2 regions of the Trinickia sp. genome follow, and region 1 is predicted to be linked to the other one. Evidence: predicted binding sites of a transcription regulator. Region 1 holds the regulator's gene; the other holds the start of a gene.

Region 1 (7,273 bases):
GAGCGACAGCGGCGTCACGTCGAGCAGCAGCACGTCCTTGCGGTCGCCGGACAGCACCTGCCCCTGGATCGCGGCGCCCACGGCCACCGCCTCGTCCGGGTTCACGTCGCGGCGCGGCTCCTTGCCGAAGAACTCCTTGACCGTTTCCTGAACCTTCGGCATGCGCGTCATGCCGCCGACGAGAATCACGTCGTCGATATCGCTCACCTTCACGCCCGCATCCTTGATGGCGATGCGGCACGGCTCGATCGTACGCTGGATCAGATCCTCGACGAGCGCTTCGAGCTTCGCACGCGTGATCTTGAGGTTCAAGTGCTTCGGCCCCGAGGCATCCGCGGTGACGTACGGCAGATTGATTTCGGTCTGCTGGCTCGACGACAGCTCGATCTTCGCCTTCTCGGCCGCTTCCTTCAAACGCTGCAGCGCGAGCACGTCCTTCGAGAGGTCGACACCCTGCTCTTTCTTGAACTCGCCGATGATGTAATCGATGATGCGCTGGTCGAAATCCTCACCGCCAAGGAACGTATCGCCGTTCGTCGACAGCACTTCGAACTGCATCTCGCCGTCGACGTCCGCGATTTCGATGATCGAAATGTCGAACGTACCGCCACCGAGGTCATAGACCGCGATCTTGCGATCGCCCTTCTCGGCCTTGTCGAGACCGAACGCGAGCGCGGCCGCCGTCGGCTCGTTGATGATCCGCTTGACTTCGAGACCGGCGATCCGGCCCGCGTCCTTCGTGGCCTGACGCTGGCTGTCGTTGAAGTACGCCGGCACGGTGATCACCGCTTCGGTGACCGGCTCGCCGAGGTAGTCTTCGGCGGTCTTCTTCATCTTGCGCAGGACTTCGGCGGAGATTTGCGGCGGCGCGAGCTTGTTGTCGCCCACTTTCACCCAGGCGTCGCCGTTGTCGGCCTTGACGATCTCGTAGGGCATCAGGCCGATGTCCTTTTGCACTTCCTTTTCCTCGAAGCGGCGGCCGATCAGGCGCTTGACCGCAAAGAGCGTTTTCCTCGGGTTCGTCACCGACTGACGCTTGGCCGGCGCGCCGACGAGGATTTCCCCATCCTCCATGTACGCGATGATCGACGGCGTCGTCCGGGCGCCTTCCGAATTTTCGATCACCTTGACCTGATTGCCTTCCATCAGCGCCACGCACGAATTCGTGGTGCCGAGGTCGATGCCGATGATTTTGCCCATTTTTCCTAATCTCCTGACTTTCAGTCCGTAGCAGCGGCGCCTACCGGGGAGCCGCTCCTGCTCGATTCATAACTGCACTCAACATGAGTGCTCGCGCATCGTTTTCAAGGCCCCGGGGCCAATGCGGTCATTGGTTTTTTGCGTTGCGCCCGGGCGCCCGGCGCGGTTACTTGGGCTGGGCCACCGTCACGAGGGCCGGCCGCAGTACGCGGTCGGCGATGACATAACCCTTTTGCAACACCGATACGACGGTATTGGGCTCCTGATCGGCCGGCACCATCGAGATGGCCTGGTGCTGGTGCGGATCGAATTTCTCGCCGACAGGGTTCAGTGCCACGACACGTCCTTTTTCCATGGCGGCCGTCAACTGGCGCAGCGTCAATTCGACGCCTTCACGCAGCTTCGCGATGTCGCCCGACGAGTCCGACAGCGCGGCCTCGAGACTGTCGACCACGGGAAGCAGGTGCTCGGCAAAAGCCTCGATCGCGAATTTGCGCGCCTTCGAGATGTCTTCGGCCGCGCGGCGGCGTACGTTTTCGGTCTCGGCCTTGGCGCGCAGGAAGCTCTCCTCGAGTTCAACGAGCTTGGCCTGAGCCTCGGCGAGTGCCGTCTCGGCCTGATTGGCAGCCTGCTGGTTGGCGGCCTGCGCCTGCGATTCCTCGGCAGCGGGTGCCGCTTGCGTGGCGACGCTCTCAGCCATGGGTTGCGCCGTATCGCCTGCCGAAGCGGGGTTCTGATCAGCGGGGTTGTCTTGCGGGTGTTCCATGTCGCGAAATCGTCCTAAAGGTGAAGTCGTACAGAGCGTGCATTTCGCGCGCCGGCTCGCTCGGGTGTGTGTCACCGCGCCGCCGGAGCGCTGTTTGTTGCGGAAAAGCAACTCCACGCTCACGCATCCCGGCGCAAATGGGGGCGCCATATGGCGTTTCAAGAGGCAAACGCGGCTTTTTCGCACCGGTCCCGTGCATGGGAAACGAACGGTAACACTGGTTACGGCACCAGTACCGAAACCGCATTGAGCACCATTCTGGTTTGCCCTACACTGGTTTTCGTCTAGGTGTTTTTCCGTGCAAGGCCCGCGACCCGCGAGCACTGCATGGCGCCCGGCAGCATCGTTTCGAACCGCTTTTCGTGTCCGTGCCCGCTCATCTCCATTGGGGGAGTACCGTGAAACTGACCTTTGCAATTGCGGTGGTCGCGCTGGTACTCGTCGCGGGGACCACGACCATCTGCATCTCCGGCGCCGTCACCGACAGAACGACGGAATATGGTGCCGTCCATGCCACTTTCGAGCAACTTTTCAATCCCCACCTGAAAGTTTGTCGATGACGCGCCTGTCGCGCTTCGTCGGCCGCCCGTGCAGCGTGGCTGCCGGCTCGCGATAGGTACGGCGCCGTTGCTCCTCGGCCGCGCGCTTCGCGCGGCTTTCCGGCGTTTCCTCGTAAAGCGTCTGTGCCACAGCGGCCGGCCCGCGCACCTCGCATACACCCACCACGCGGACTTCCCAGCTGAGCCGGTCGATTTCTATCACGACCAGATCGCCCACCCGGACTTCCTTGGCTGGCTTCACGGTCGCGCCGCCAATTCGCACGCGGCCCTTGTCCACTGCGTCAGCCGCCACGGACCGCGTCTTGAAAAAGCGCGCGGCCCAGAGCCATTTGTCGATGCGCAGGCGCGCACCCGGTTCCGTCGAAATCTTGAAGTTCATGGCAATCGCTGAAATGGGCTCGGGGCGCGCACCGCGTCCGTACGCTTGCGCGCAACGATCCTGCCCGCCGCCCGCAAGTGCGCGCACGCCGGTGCGCTTTGGAAGCGCCGCGTGGTCATGCGAGCGCGCCGGCCGCGGCTGGCGCCTGCGCCGGCCAGCCTTGAAGCTGCTGCGCGACGATTTCGCCCAGCGCGGCAATCCAGGCCGGTGCGGCGTTCAGGCATGGAATGCGATGAAATTCCTTGCCGCCGGCATGCAGAAATTCGTCGCGGACCTCGATCCCGATTTCCTCGATCGTTTCCAGGCAATCGGCCGTAAAGCCCGGACAGAAGACATCGGCCCGGCGCACGCCGCCCGCCCCGAGTTCGCGCAGGGTCGGCGCGGTGTAGGGCTGCAGCCACTGCGCGCGGCCGAACCGCGACTGGAACGTGACGAGGCATTCGGTGGCCGTCAATCCGAGCGCCGTCGTCAGCATTGCCGCCGTCTGCTGGCATTGGCCATGGTAGGGATCGCCCAGATCGAGCGTCCGCTTGGGCACGCCGTGGAAACTGAGAATCAGTTTGTCGCCCGAGGCGAAATTCGGGGTGCCATGGACAGCCCAGTACGCCCGCACCTGCTCGGCCAGCGCGCCGATATAGGCCGGATGATCCGCATAGTGCCGCACGGTGCGGATTTCGAGCTGATTGCGCATGCGCCCGAGCGCCGCGAATGCGGCGTCGAACGCGGTCGCCGTGGTCGACGACGAATATTGCGGATACATCGGCATCAACAACACGCGCTCGGCGCCCGCCAGCTTCAACTGGTTGAGCATCGCACCGATGCCCGGCGTGCCGTAGCGCATCGCATACTCGACGATCACTGGATAGTCGTTCGCATGCAGCAGCGTACGCAGCGTTTCGACCTGCTTTTCGGTGTGGACGCGCAGCGGCGAGCCTTCCTGCATCCAGACGGACGCGTACTTTCGGGCCGACGAGCGGCCCCGGAACGGCAGGATCAATGCGCGTAACACCGGCTGCCAGACGAGCGCCGGGATTTCCACGACGCGCGGATCCGACAGGAATTGCGCGAGATACCGGCGCACCGCGCGTGGCGTCGGGGCATCGGGCGTGCCGAGATTGATCAGCAGCACGGCGACGCGATGAGACGTGGCAGGCTGCGACGGCAGCTCGAGATCGAAGCGCATGGGCAATCGTAGCAAGGCTTGAGCGGCGCGGCACAAGCTCGGTTCACGTGAAGGGCATTATAGCGAGCCGCCCGTGCTGCCCGACATTCGGCCATCCGGCCAATGGCGGGGCTTTGCCCGCACCGTGCATCATTCGCCCATGGCCCGCCGGCGACCTACCGGTGCCGACGCCGCGCCAAAGTCTAGTGCTGACTGAGCGCGGTCGACAGCAATCGCGCGGTGATGTCGACGATCGGGATCACACGGCTGTAGGCCATGCGCGTCGGCCCGATGACACCGAGCGTGCCGACGATCGTCCCATTGACCTCGTAAGGCGCCGTCACGACGCTCATTTGCTCGATCGGGACGAGATTCGATTCGCCACCGATGAATATCTGGACGCCCTGCGCATGACTCGACACATCCAGCAATTGCAGGAGGCTCGTCTTTTGGTCGAATACGTCGAAAAGCTTGCGCAGCCGCGCCATGTCGGACGAAAGGTCCGCCACTTCGAGCAGATTGCGCTCGCCCGAGATCAGCACCGTTTCGCCGGTGTCGGATTCGTCCGTGCTCGCGGTCACCGCCGCGTGCATGAGCGCCGTCATGTCGCCGCGCAGTTCGTCGATTTCCTCGCGCAGCCGCCGGCGGACCTCGTCGAACGAGAGCCCCGCAAAGTGCGCATTGATGTAATTCGACGCTTCAGTGAGTTGCGAGGGGGAATATTCGCGCCGCGTCGCCATGATGCGGTTTTGGACATCGCCCTCGGGCGTCACGATGATCAGCAAAATGCGCTTGTCGGACAGCCGCATGAATTCGACCTGCTTGAACACGTGGCTGCGACGCGGCGTCAGCACGACGCCGGCAAATTGCGACAGGTTCGACAGCACGCTGGCCGCCGCCGCGACGACTTTTTGCGGCTCGCCGGGCTGCAGCGTCCGTTTGACGGCCCGTGTGACGGCTTCCTCGTCCGCGACGGATTCGACCGTCAGCATCGTATCGACGAACAAACGGTAGCCGCGCGGCGTCGGGATCCGGCCCGCCGACGTATGCGGACTGGCCACGAGCCCCATCTCCTCGAGGTCCGACATCACGTTGCGGATCGTCGCCGGACTCAATTCGAGCCCGGAATAGCGCGACAACGTGCGCGAGCCGACCGGCTGACCTTCCGCGATATAGCGTTCGATCAGGGTTTTCAACAAGGTTTGTGCGCGTGGTTCTAGCATGACGCAAAATTTTAGCCAATCGCCGATGGTCCCCGGGCCGCCTGGGGGCGTTCGGGTTGCCGCACGGCGGGTCCCGGCGCGCGGCCCGCCCTTCATCGGCACGTCATCATTCTAGCGACAAATCAATATTGCGGGACCGGGTGGAACAACGGTTCTTTTAGGACCCCAGCTATGGTGTAATGCCGGCATGAATATTGGCACCCAGTTCAAGACCGTTGCGCTCGTCGGGCGCAGCAACACGCCCGGCATCGGCGAGCCGCTGGCGGCGCTCGCCGCTTGCATCGCGCAGCGGGGCTTCGAAGTGGTATTCGAAGCCGAGACCGCGCGCGATATCGGCATCGGCGGCTATCCGTCCCTCACGCCGGCCGAAATCGGCGCGCGGGCCGATGTCGCGGTGGTGCTGGGCGGCGACGGCACGATGCTCGGCATCGGCCGCCAGCTTGCGCCCTATCGTACGCCCCTCATCGGCGTCAATCAGGGGCGGCTCGGGTTCATCACCGATATCCCCGTCTCCGAGATGCAACAGCGCGTGCCGCAGATGCTCGCGGGCAGTTTCGAGCGCGAGGAGCGCACGCTGCTCGAAGCGCGCATCATGCGCGCGGGCGAGCCGATCTATCACGCGCTCGCGTTCAACGATGTGGTGGTCAACCGCAGCGGTTTTTCCGGCATGGCGGAGCTGCGCGTGCTCGTCGACGGGCGCTTCATGTACAACCAGCGCTCGGATGGCCTCATCGTCGCCACGCCGACGGGTTCGACCGCGTATGCGCTGTCCTCGCAGGGCCCCATTCTTCATCCGCAGCTGCGCGGTCTCGTGCTCGTGCCGATCGCTCCGCACGCGCTGTCGAATCGCCCGATCGTCGTGCCGGACGAATGCAAGCTCGGCATCCAGATCATCGGCGGACGCGACGTCAACGTGAATTTCGACATGCAATCGTTTACCGCGCTCGAGCTCAACGACACGATCGAAGTGCGGCGCTCGCGTCACACCGTGCCGTTTCTGCATCCCGTCGGCTATAGCTATTACGCGACGCTGCGGCAAAAGCTCCATTGGAACGAGCATCCGTCCGGCGGCGAGGAACCGGACAACGCGACAGGGCCGCTCTAGACGAGGCGCGCCGACGGACCACGGCGCCCGAGCGGCCTCAGCCGTCGGCAACCCATACGAGAACACGACGTCAACCTCACCATTCCCATGCTCCGCCACCTCTCGATACGCGACTTCGTCATCGTCGCCGCGCTCGACCTGGAATTCGACCGCGGCTTTACTGTTTTTTCGGGTGAAACCGGCGCCGGCAAATCGATCCTCATCGACGCACTCGCATTGACGCTGGGCGCACGCGCGGACGCCGACGTCGTGCGCACCGGCACGAGCCGCGCCGATATCACGGCGGAGTTCAGCGCCACGGCGGAGGTCGAACGCTGGCTCGACGACCAGGCGCTCGCGCGGCCCGAGCCCGACGCAGCGGGCGGCGCGGTCATGCTGCGACGCGTCGTCGATGCCAACGGGCGTTCACGCGCGTTCATCAACGGCACGCCCGCCACGCTCGCGCAATTACGCGAGCTCGGCGAACGGCTCGTCGATATCCACGGGCAGCATGCCCATCAGTTATTGATGCGCCCCGATGCGCAACGCACGCTTTTCGATACCCATGCGGGCCTCACGGCGTCTGCCGCCACGGTGGCAAGCGCGCACCGAAGCTGGCGCGATGCGCAACATGCGCTCGAGCTCGCTCGAACGCGCGATCGCGAGCTGCAGCTCGAGCGCGAGCGCCTCGCATGGCAGCTTGCCGAGCTCGACAAGCTCTCACCGCAAGCCGGGGAATGGGAAGAAATCTCCGCCGAGCACCGTCGGCTCGCGCACTCCGCAAATCTGATCGAAGGCGTGCGCGGCGCCGTCGATGCGCTGTCGGAGGCGGACAATGCCATGCTCGGCCGGCTCGGCTCGATCGTCTCGAAACTGCGCGATCTGGCCGATATCGATCC
Region 2 (7,273 bases), on a different contig from region 1:
CCGAAGCTCGCGCGGCTTTTGGCGCTGCGCCGGATCATGGGCGTGCGCAATTCGACGCATACGCTCGTGAAAATCCTGCAGCCGTTTTCGTCTCCGGGCCTGCGGCTCGTCAACTATACGCATCCGGAGTATCGCGAGAGCCTCGCCGAACTCTTCGCCGGCCATCCGGCAGCCGCCGTGGGCGGAGCGTTGCTCGCACGCGGCACCGAGGGCGAGGCTGTAGCTGACACGCGCCGCCAAGTCCAGATCGACTGGCTGCACGACGGCGTGGCCGAAACGCTCGTCGCGGCCGAGCGCAGTTCCTCCGAAGCGCAACCGGCCGCTCTGCCCGAATCGCGCGATGCGGACACGACCGCGGCGTGGACCCAGGCCGTGCTGGACGGCCGGCAGCCCGTGCCGCCGACGCTCGCGCGCCAGGTGGAGACGATCGTAAGGGTCGCGCGGCAGGATTAGCCGAACGGCGACGGTTGACAGCGTCGCCGTCGCTGACATACAGTGCGCTTCATGCGTTCCATTTCGAACACCCTCCGAATTACCTCCGGCCGACTAGCGCGGCCTCTATCGCTACGACTAGCGTAAGCCAGCCGTAGCGCCGCGTGTCGTTTGCGCGGTCCTCCTGCAGTTCCCGCAGTTCCGTTTCGCCCAAACCGCAGTTCCCTACAAACCGTAGTCGTCAGCATTCGGCCGAATACCGTTCGGGCGAATCGCGAAATGCGCCGGCGCGTTGTGCGCCCCGGCACGGCTGGCCAGCCGCCGAGCCTGCCTCGCGTTTCGCAGACGACGCAACGAACGAGGTTCGCCATGCTCCGCAATCCCGCCGGGAAGTACCGACCGTTTCAGCCTGTTCGCCTCGCCACGCGCAAGTGGCCGAGCCGGACGATCGAGTCCGCGCCGATCTGGATGAGTACCGATCTTCGCGACGGCAATCAGTCGCTGATCGACCCGATGACGATCGAGCAGAAGCTCGAGTTCTTCGAGATGCTCATTGCTATCGGGTTCAAGGAGATCGAGGTCGGCTTCCCGTCGGCATCGCAAACGGACTTCGACTTCGTACGCAGGCTGATCGACGAGCAGCGGATTCCTGAGGGCGTGACGATCGAAGTCCTCGTGCAGTCACGCGCCGATCTCATCGCGCGCACATTCGAAGCGCTCGAAGGCGCCCCACGCGCCATCGTCCATCTGTACAACGCGATCTGCCCCTCGTTCAGGCGCATCGTGTTCGATGCTTCGAAGGAAGACGTCAAAGCGCTCGCCGTCGAGGGCACACGGCTCATCAAGGAAGAGGCGCAACGACGGCCCGGCACGCGGTGGACGTTTCAATACTCGCCCGAGACGTTCAGCATGACCGAGCTCGCCTTCGCGCGTGAAGTCTGTGACGCTGTCGCGCAAACCTGGGCGCCGACGCGCGAGCACAAGATGATCCTGAATCTTCCGGCCACGGTCGAAGCCGCCACGCCCAATGTGTTCGCCGACCAGATCGAATGGATGGATCGCAACCTTGCCTGGCGCGACAGCATCGTGCTCTCGGTGCATCCGCACAACGATCGCGGCACGGCAGTCGCAGCGGCCGAGCTGGCGTTGCTCGCGGGAGCCGAGCGCATCGAAGGGTGCCTGTTCGGCAACGGCGAGCGCACGGGCAACGTCGATCTCGTGACGCTTGCGCTGAACCTTTATACGCAAGGCATCGATCCGGGCCTCGATTTCTCCGATATCGACGCGGTGCGCCGCGTCGTGGAGCGTTGCAACGCAATACCCGTCCATCCGCGCCACCCCTACGCCGGCGATCTCGTCTTCACAGCATTTTCCGGCTCGCACCAGGATGCGATTCGCAAAGGCTTCGCGCGGCGATCGGCCGAGGCGGTTTGGGAAGTGCCCTACCTGCCCATCGATCCGGCGGACCTCGGTCGCAGCTACGATGCGGTCATACGCGTGAACAGCCAATCGGGCAAAGGCGGCTCGACATTCCTGCTCGAGCGCGGGCTCGGCTTTGCGCCACCGCGCCGCCTGCAAATCGAATTCAGTCATGTCGTGCAGCAAATCGCCGACGAATCCGGCGTCGAAGTCACGGGCGAAGCGATCTGCGAACGGTTCGCCCGCGAATATCTCGGCGTGCGGGGACCGGCCACGCGCACCGACGCCGCCACGGTGCGCTGGCAGCGTCGCGAAGTGGCCCGTATAGGCGAGGACCCGGCGCATGCGCAAGGCGATGCACTCGTCGAAGCGGTGGCATGCGCGCTCAGCGCCGAGGCCGCCTGCCCGATCGATGTCTGCTCCTACGAGACTGCACGCACGGCCGACGGCGGCTGGGCCGCGTTCGTCGGCTGTCGTGCGGGCAGCGCGCCGCTGCGTTTCGGCGTCGGCGTGCATGCCGATGCCGCGACGGCCGCGGTGGACGCGCTCATCAGCGCGGTGAACAGGTTCGAGTGGAGCGACGACGAGCGTCAGGCCGCAGCGTGAGACGAATACGCTGCCGGTAAGGGAACGCGCGCGCGCTGACGCGTCATTCGAGCGCGCAGCGCGTCGCGTGCCACGCCACGAGACGCCATTGGCCGTCTTCTTGCGCCTGAATGGCCGTATAGGCGATCGGATAGAGCAAGGCGCCGTTGTTCGCTTCCATTTCGATCAGCGCGCGTCCCGTCACCACACAGGTCTCGCTGCCGACGGGCAACACGTCTTGCGATTGCACTTCGATTTGCCGGTAGCGCCGTCGGCCCGCGGAGATGGCGTCGATGAATTGCTGCTTCGTCTCGCGCTTGCCGTTGGTATGAACGAAGCTCACGTTCTCGGACAGCAACTCGTTGAGCATCGGCACGTCGCCGTCGACCATTGCGCGAAACCGGTCCCGCTCGAGTACGCGAATCGCTTCGATCATCTTTGCCGCCATCGCTCAGCTCCCATGCACCCGAATGCCGCACGGGACATTCGCGTCAGAAGTTGTATTGCAGATATAGCTGGCTGAAATTTATACCAGGATTCGGCTCTTTGATACCGGCATTCGAAACATGTTGAAATCGAAAGCCGGCCTGGTACTGCTGGTGGCCGCCGAATTGCGCGCCGACGCCGACGATCTCGGTGAACTGAAAGGCCGTGCCCATCGAGTACCCATCCTTGATCGTCACACGTGAGAGCCCGCGCACACCCGCGCCCGCCTCGATGAAGGGGCGGACGGCGCCGGCGCTTTTGATGAAGCGGACCATGGGCTGTACACCGAATGTGTAGACGTCATGACGCGACGTTCCGTTGCCCGGGTGCCAATAGTCCACATGGGCTTCGCCGACGAGAGAAAAATGCCAGCCGCCCATCTCCCACCAGTTGATGCCCGGGTCCCAGACGAGGCCCAGGTCGAGCTTGTTGACATCGTGTTCGCCAAATCCTCCTCCGAGCTGCACGCCGAAAGTATCGGCCCGCGCGAGACCCGGTGCTGCGGCAAGCATTGTGGCCGCCGCCAGTGCCGCTATGACGAAAACGCTCGAGGGACGTTGCCGGATCCGGTTCTTCTTTTTCATTCGCATACTCCGAAGGGGCTCGTTGATGATCGGGCCACTACCACGCGCCATGCGGCCCGAAGCGCGTCTATCTTACGGTATGGTTTTTCCGCGCGTCGTATCGTCTCGCGCAATACACAATCTCGGAAAAAGGGGATGCTTCAGTTCGAGTCAAGCCCCAATTCCTGCTCGCTTTCCCCCTTCGCGGCCCGTCCGCGACCAATAGGAGTAGAATTACCTATCGATTCAACGGAATCGATAGCTTCACGGAACTTCCGGCGCCATTTGAGACTCCAACACTTAGCACTCGGCTTCCGGGAGTGCTAATATCCCCCGGAGTCGTACTTGTGACTGAGCGGTAGTCCGATTTCAAGGAGTTTCCTACGTGAGCAACGCAATGACCCTTCCGAGCCCTCTCGCCCCGGCGTCCGCCATGGCCGCTTCGGCAGGTGCTCTGACGCTCGCGCCAACGTCGATGCTGCCCGGCCAACTGGGCAACATCGACGCGTACATCCAGGCTGTCAACCGCATTCCGATGCTGACGGCGGAGCAAGAGCGCCGGTTCGCCACTGAATATCGCCTGCACAACAACCTCGATGCCGCGCGTCAGCTCGTGCTGTCGCACCTGCGTCTCGTCGTATCGATCGCACGCAATTATCTCGGCTACGGTCTGCCGCATGCGGATCTCATCCAGGAAGGCAACATCGGGCTGATGAAGGCGGTCAAACGGTTCGATCCCGAGCAAAACGTGCGCCTGGTGTCGTACGCGATCCACTGGATCAAAGCGGAGATCCACGAATACATCCTGCGCAACTGGCGCATGGTGAAAGTCGCGACGACGAAGGCTCAACGCAAGCTGTTCTTCAATCTGCGCAGCCACAAGCAAGGGCTGCAAGCGTTCTCGCCCGACGAGATCGAAGGCCTCGCGAAAGAACTGAACGTCAAGCGCGAAGAAGTCACCGAGATGGAAACGCGGCTCTCCGGTGGAGACATCGCGCTCGAAGGACACGTCGAAGACGGCGAGGAGTCGTACGCGCCGATCGCCTATCTGGCGGACGCGCACAGCGAGCCGACGGCTGTGCTGGCCGCCCGTCAACGCGACAAGCTGCAAACGGACGGCATCGCCGAAGCGCTCGATTCGCTCGACGCACGCAGTCGCCGCATCATCGAAGCGCGGTGGCTCAACGTCGACGATGACGGATCGGGAGGCTCGACGCTGCATGAACTCGCCGCCGAGTTCGGTGTGTCGGCCGAGCGGATTCGTCAGATCGAAGCGAGTGCGATGAAAAAGATGCGCAACGCGCTGGCCGCGTACGCTTGAGTCTCGTCGGCCCGCCCGTTCGGCGGACTAAAAGAAAGAGCGGCATCAGGTCACCCTGGCCGCTCTTTTTCATTGCCTGAACCGAGTTCAGGCGCGCATCGGCCTCAGACGGGCTGTGGCGAGACGCCCGCCGTCGGCGGGAGGCGCGTGGCCAGTTGCCTGGCGTAGCGCTGCGCGGCAGTGCCGCAGACGATGTGGAACGTATCGGCCGATACCCAGGCAACATCGAGCTCGCCGAGCCGCTGGCGATCGACGGCGCCCGGATCGCGTACGACTACGCGCAACCGCGTGGCCGCCACGGCATCGAGTGCCGCGACGTTCGTCGCACCGCCGAAAACGGCGAGCCAGCGCATCGGATCGGGATCGAGCGGTCCGCTCGGTCCTTGCTCGGCGCCGGCAGCGGCCGGCGCGGCCTGCCCTGCCGGACCAGCCATGGCCGCACGGATTTCGTCGGCGATCATGTCGGCTTCCGGCCCGATGACGACCTGCACGTTGCGCGCGTCGCGCTTGAGTACGCCGCGTGCGCCGATGGCCTTCAACTGCGGCTCCGAAATTTTTTCCGCATCGACCACTGAAAGACGCAGGCGCGTGGTGCAGGCGTCGACGAGCGTCAGGTTCGAAGCACCGCCGAGCGCAGCGATGTAGCGCACGGCACGCGGCGCGGCGGCGCCCGCCGTCGGCGCCACATAACCGCCAGCCCCGAACGATTCGATCTGGGCGTCGGTCGTCGCGGGTTCGCGGCCCGGTGTGGCCATGTTGAACTTGCGGATGAAGAACCGGAACAGCCCGTAGTAGACCGCCGCATAGACGAGTCCGATCGGAATCGCGAGCCAGCCTTTCGTCGACAACCCGTAGTTCAGTACGTAGTCGATCGCGCCGGCGGAGAACGTGAAGCCCAGATGGATGCCTAGCGCCTGACAGATCGCGAGCGAAAGGCCGGTGAGCAACGCGTGGATCACATAGAGCACCGGTGCGAGGAACATGAAGCTGAACTCAACGGGTTCCGTCACGCCGGTCAGAAACGATGTCAGCGCCATCGAAAACAGCAGGCCACCCACCATCGCGCGGCGCTCCTTCGGCGCTTCGTGCAGCATGGCCAGGCACGCCGCCGGCAGGCCGAACATCATGATCGGGAAAAAGCCCGTCATGAAGCCGCCCGCGGTGGGATCGCCCGCAAAGAAGCGATGCAGATCGCCCGTCACCGCGGCGCCGCCGCCCGGAGGCGTGAACGTGCCGAATACGAACCAGGCGAGCGAATTGATGATGTGATGCAGACCCGTCACGAGCAGCAATCGGTTCAGCGTGCCATAGACGAATACGCCGATCGCGCCGGCCGTCGTCAGCCAGTGGCCCGTCGCGTCGATGGCCGCCTGCACGGGTTGCCAGACGTACCCGAAGACGACGCCCAATACCACACAGGCCAGCCCGGTCACGATCGGCACGAAGCGCTTGCCGCCGAAGAACGCCAGATAATCGGGCAGCTTGATGTCCTTGTAGCGGTTATAGAGCATCCCCGCCACGATCCCCGCGATGATCCCCGACAGCACGCCCATGTTGAGCTTGTCGTTGATGTCCTTCATCACGGCGATTTCGATCAGATAGCCGATCGCACCCGCCAATGCGGCAACGCCATTGTTGTCCTTCGCGAAGCCCACCGCCACGCCGATCGCGAACAGCAACGGCAGATTGTCGAAGATCGTGCCGCCGGCGTCGGCAATCATCTTGATGTTGAGCACGTCGGCCTGGCCGAGGCGCAGCAAAATGCCCGCGACCGGCAGCACCGCAATCGGCAGCATCAGCGCTCGCCCTAGCCGCTGGACCTTCATAAATGGATTTCCGTCCATGAGTGCCTCCAATGTCTTCTCGTCGTCGATGCTTGTTTGAGTGCGATGCCGACTCGCTCGAAAAAGCGCGGTGCGCCTAGTCGAGCGGCCAGATTTCGCGGCTTGCTGCTCTTACCGCCTGCGCCGAGTCGAGCTCCAACGCATCCAGCGCGCGTTGGCGGCACAGTTGATAATCGAGTCGGCGCACACGCGCCTTGATGCCCGGTACGGCAACCGGATCAACCGAAAGCTCTGTCACGCCGAGGCCGACGAGAAGCGGCACGGCAAGCGGATCGCCCGCGAGCGCCCCGCAGACGCCGACCCACTTGCCGTACTTCGCGGCACCGCGCGTCGTCGCCTCGATGAGACGCAGCACGGCCGGATGCAGGCCGTCCGCCTGCGAGGCGAGATCGGGCTGGCAGCGATCCATCGCCAGCGTGTATTGCGTGAGGTCGTTCGTGCCGATCGAGAGGAAATCGGCGTGGCGTGCGAGCTGGTCGGCGAGCAGCGCCGCGGACGGCACCTCGATCATCACGCCCACTTCGATCGGATCGGTACGTCCCGCGGCACGGCCGAGCTCGTCGATATGGGCACGCAGGCGCATCAGCTCGTTGGCGTCGGTCACCATCGGCAACAGAATCCGC

The links. Region 1 encodes HrcA, which represses chaperone genes, less so after heat shock. Its sites were predicted from a motif close to TTAGCACTCNNNNNNNNNGAGTGCTAA; they were not measured.
Region 2: the regulator HrcA is predicted to act here: its motif matches at 3,786-3,812, upstream of rpoH (RNA polymerase sigma factor RpoH).

The regions. Positions count from the first base shown of each region.
Region 1 covers NZ_JBMRBK010000020.1:150,537-157,809, forward strand. The annotation lists gene dnaK (molecular chaperone DnaK) at 1-1,200, opposite strand, end outside; gene grpE (nucleotide exchange factor GrpE) at 1,367-1,966, opposite strand; gene ACO1XS_RS04125 (RNA-binding S4 domain-containing protein) at 2,498-2,905, opposite strand; gene hemH (ferrochelatase) at 3,021-4,088, opposite strand; gene hrcA (heat-inducible transcriptional repressor HrcA) at 4,271-5,290, opposite strand; gene ACO1XS_RS04140 (NAD kinase) at 5,478-6,395, shown strand; gene recN (DNA repair protein RecN) at 6,483-7,273, shown strand, end outside.
Region 2 covers NZ_JBMRBK010000037.1:48,528-55,800, reverse strand. The annotation lists gene ybiB (DNA-binding protein YbiB) at 1-453, shown strand, start outside; gene leuA (2-isopropylmalate synthase) at 802-2,457, shown strand; gene ACO1XS_RS10205 (nuclear transport factor 2 family protein) at 2,501-2,884, opposite strand; gene ACO1XS_RS10200 (acyloxyacyl hydrolase) at 2,928-3,512, opposite strand; gene rpoH (RNA polymerase sigma factor RpoH) at 3,871-4,806, shown strand; gene nagE (N-acetylglucosamine-specific PTS transporter subunit IIBC) at 4,911-6,650, opposite strand; gene ptsP (phosphoenolpyruvate--protein phosphotransferase) at 6,727-7,273, opposite strand, start outside.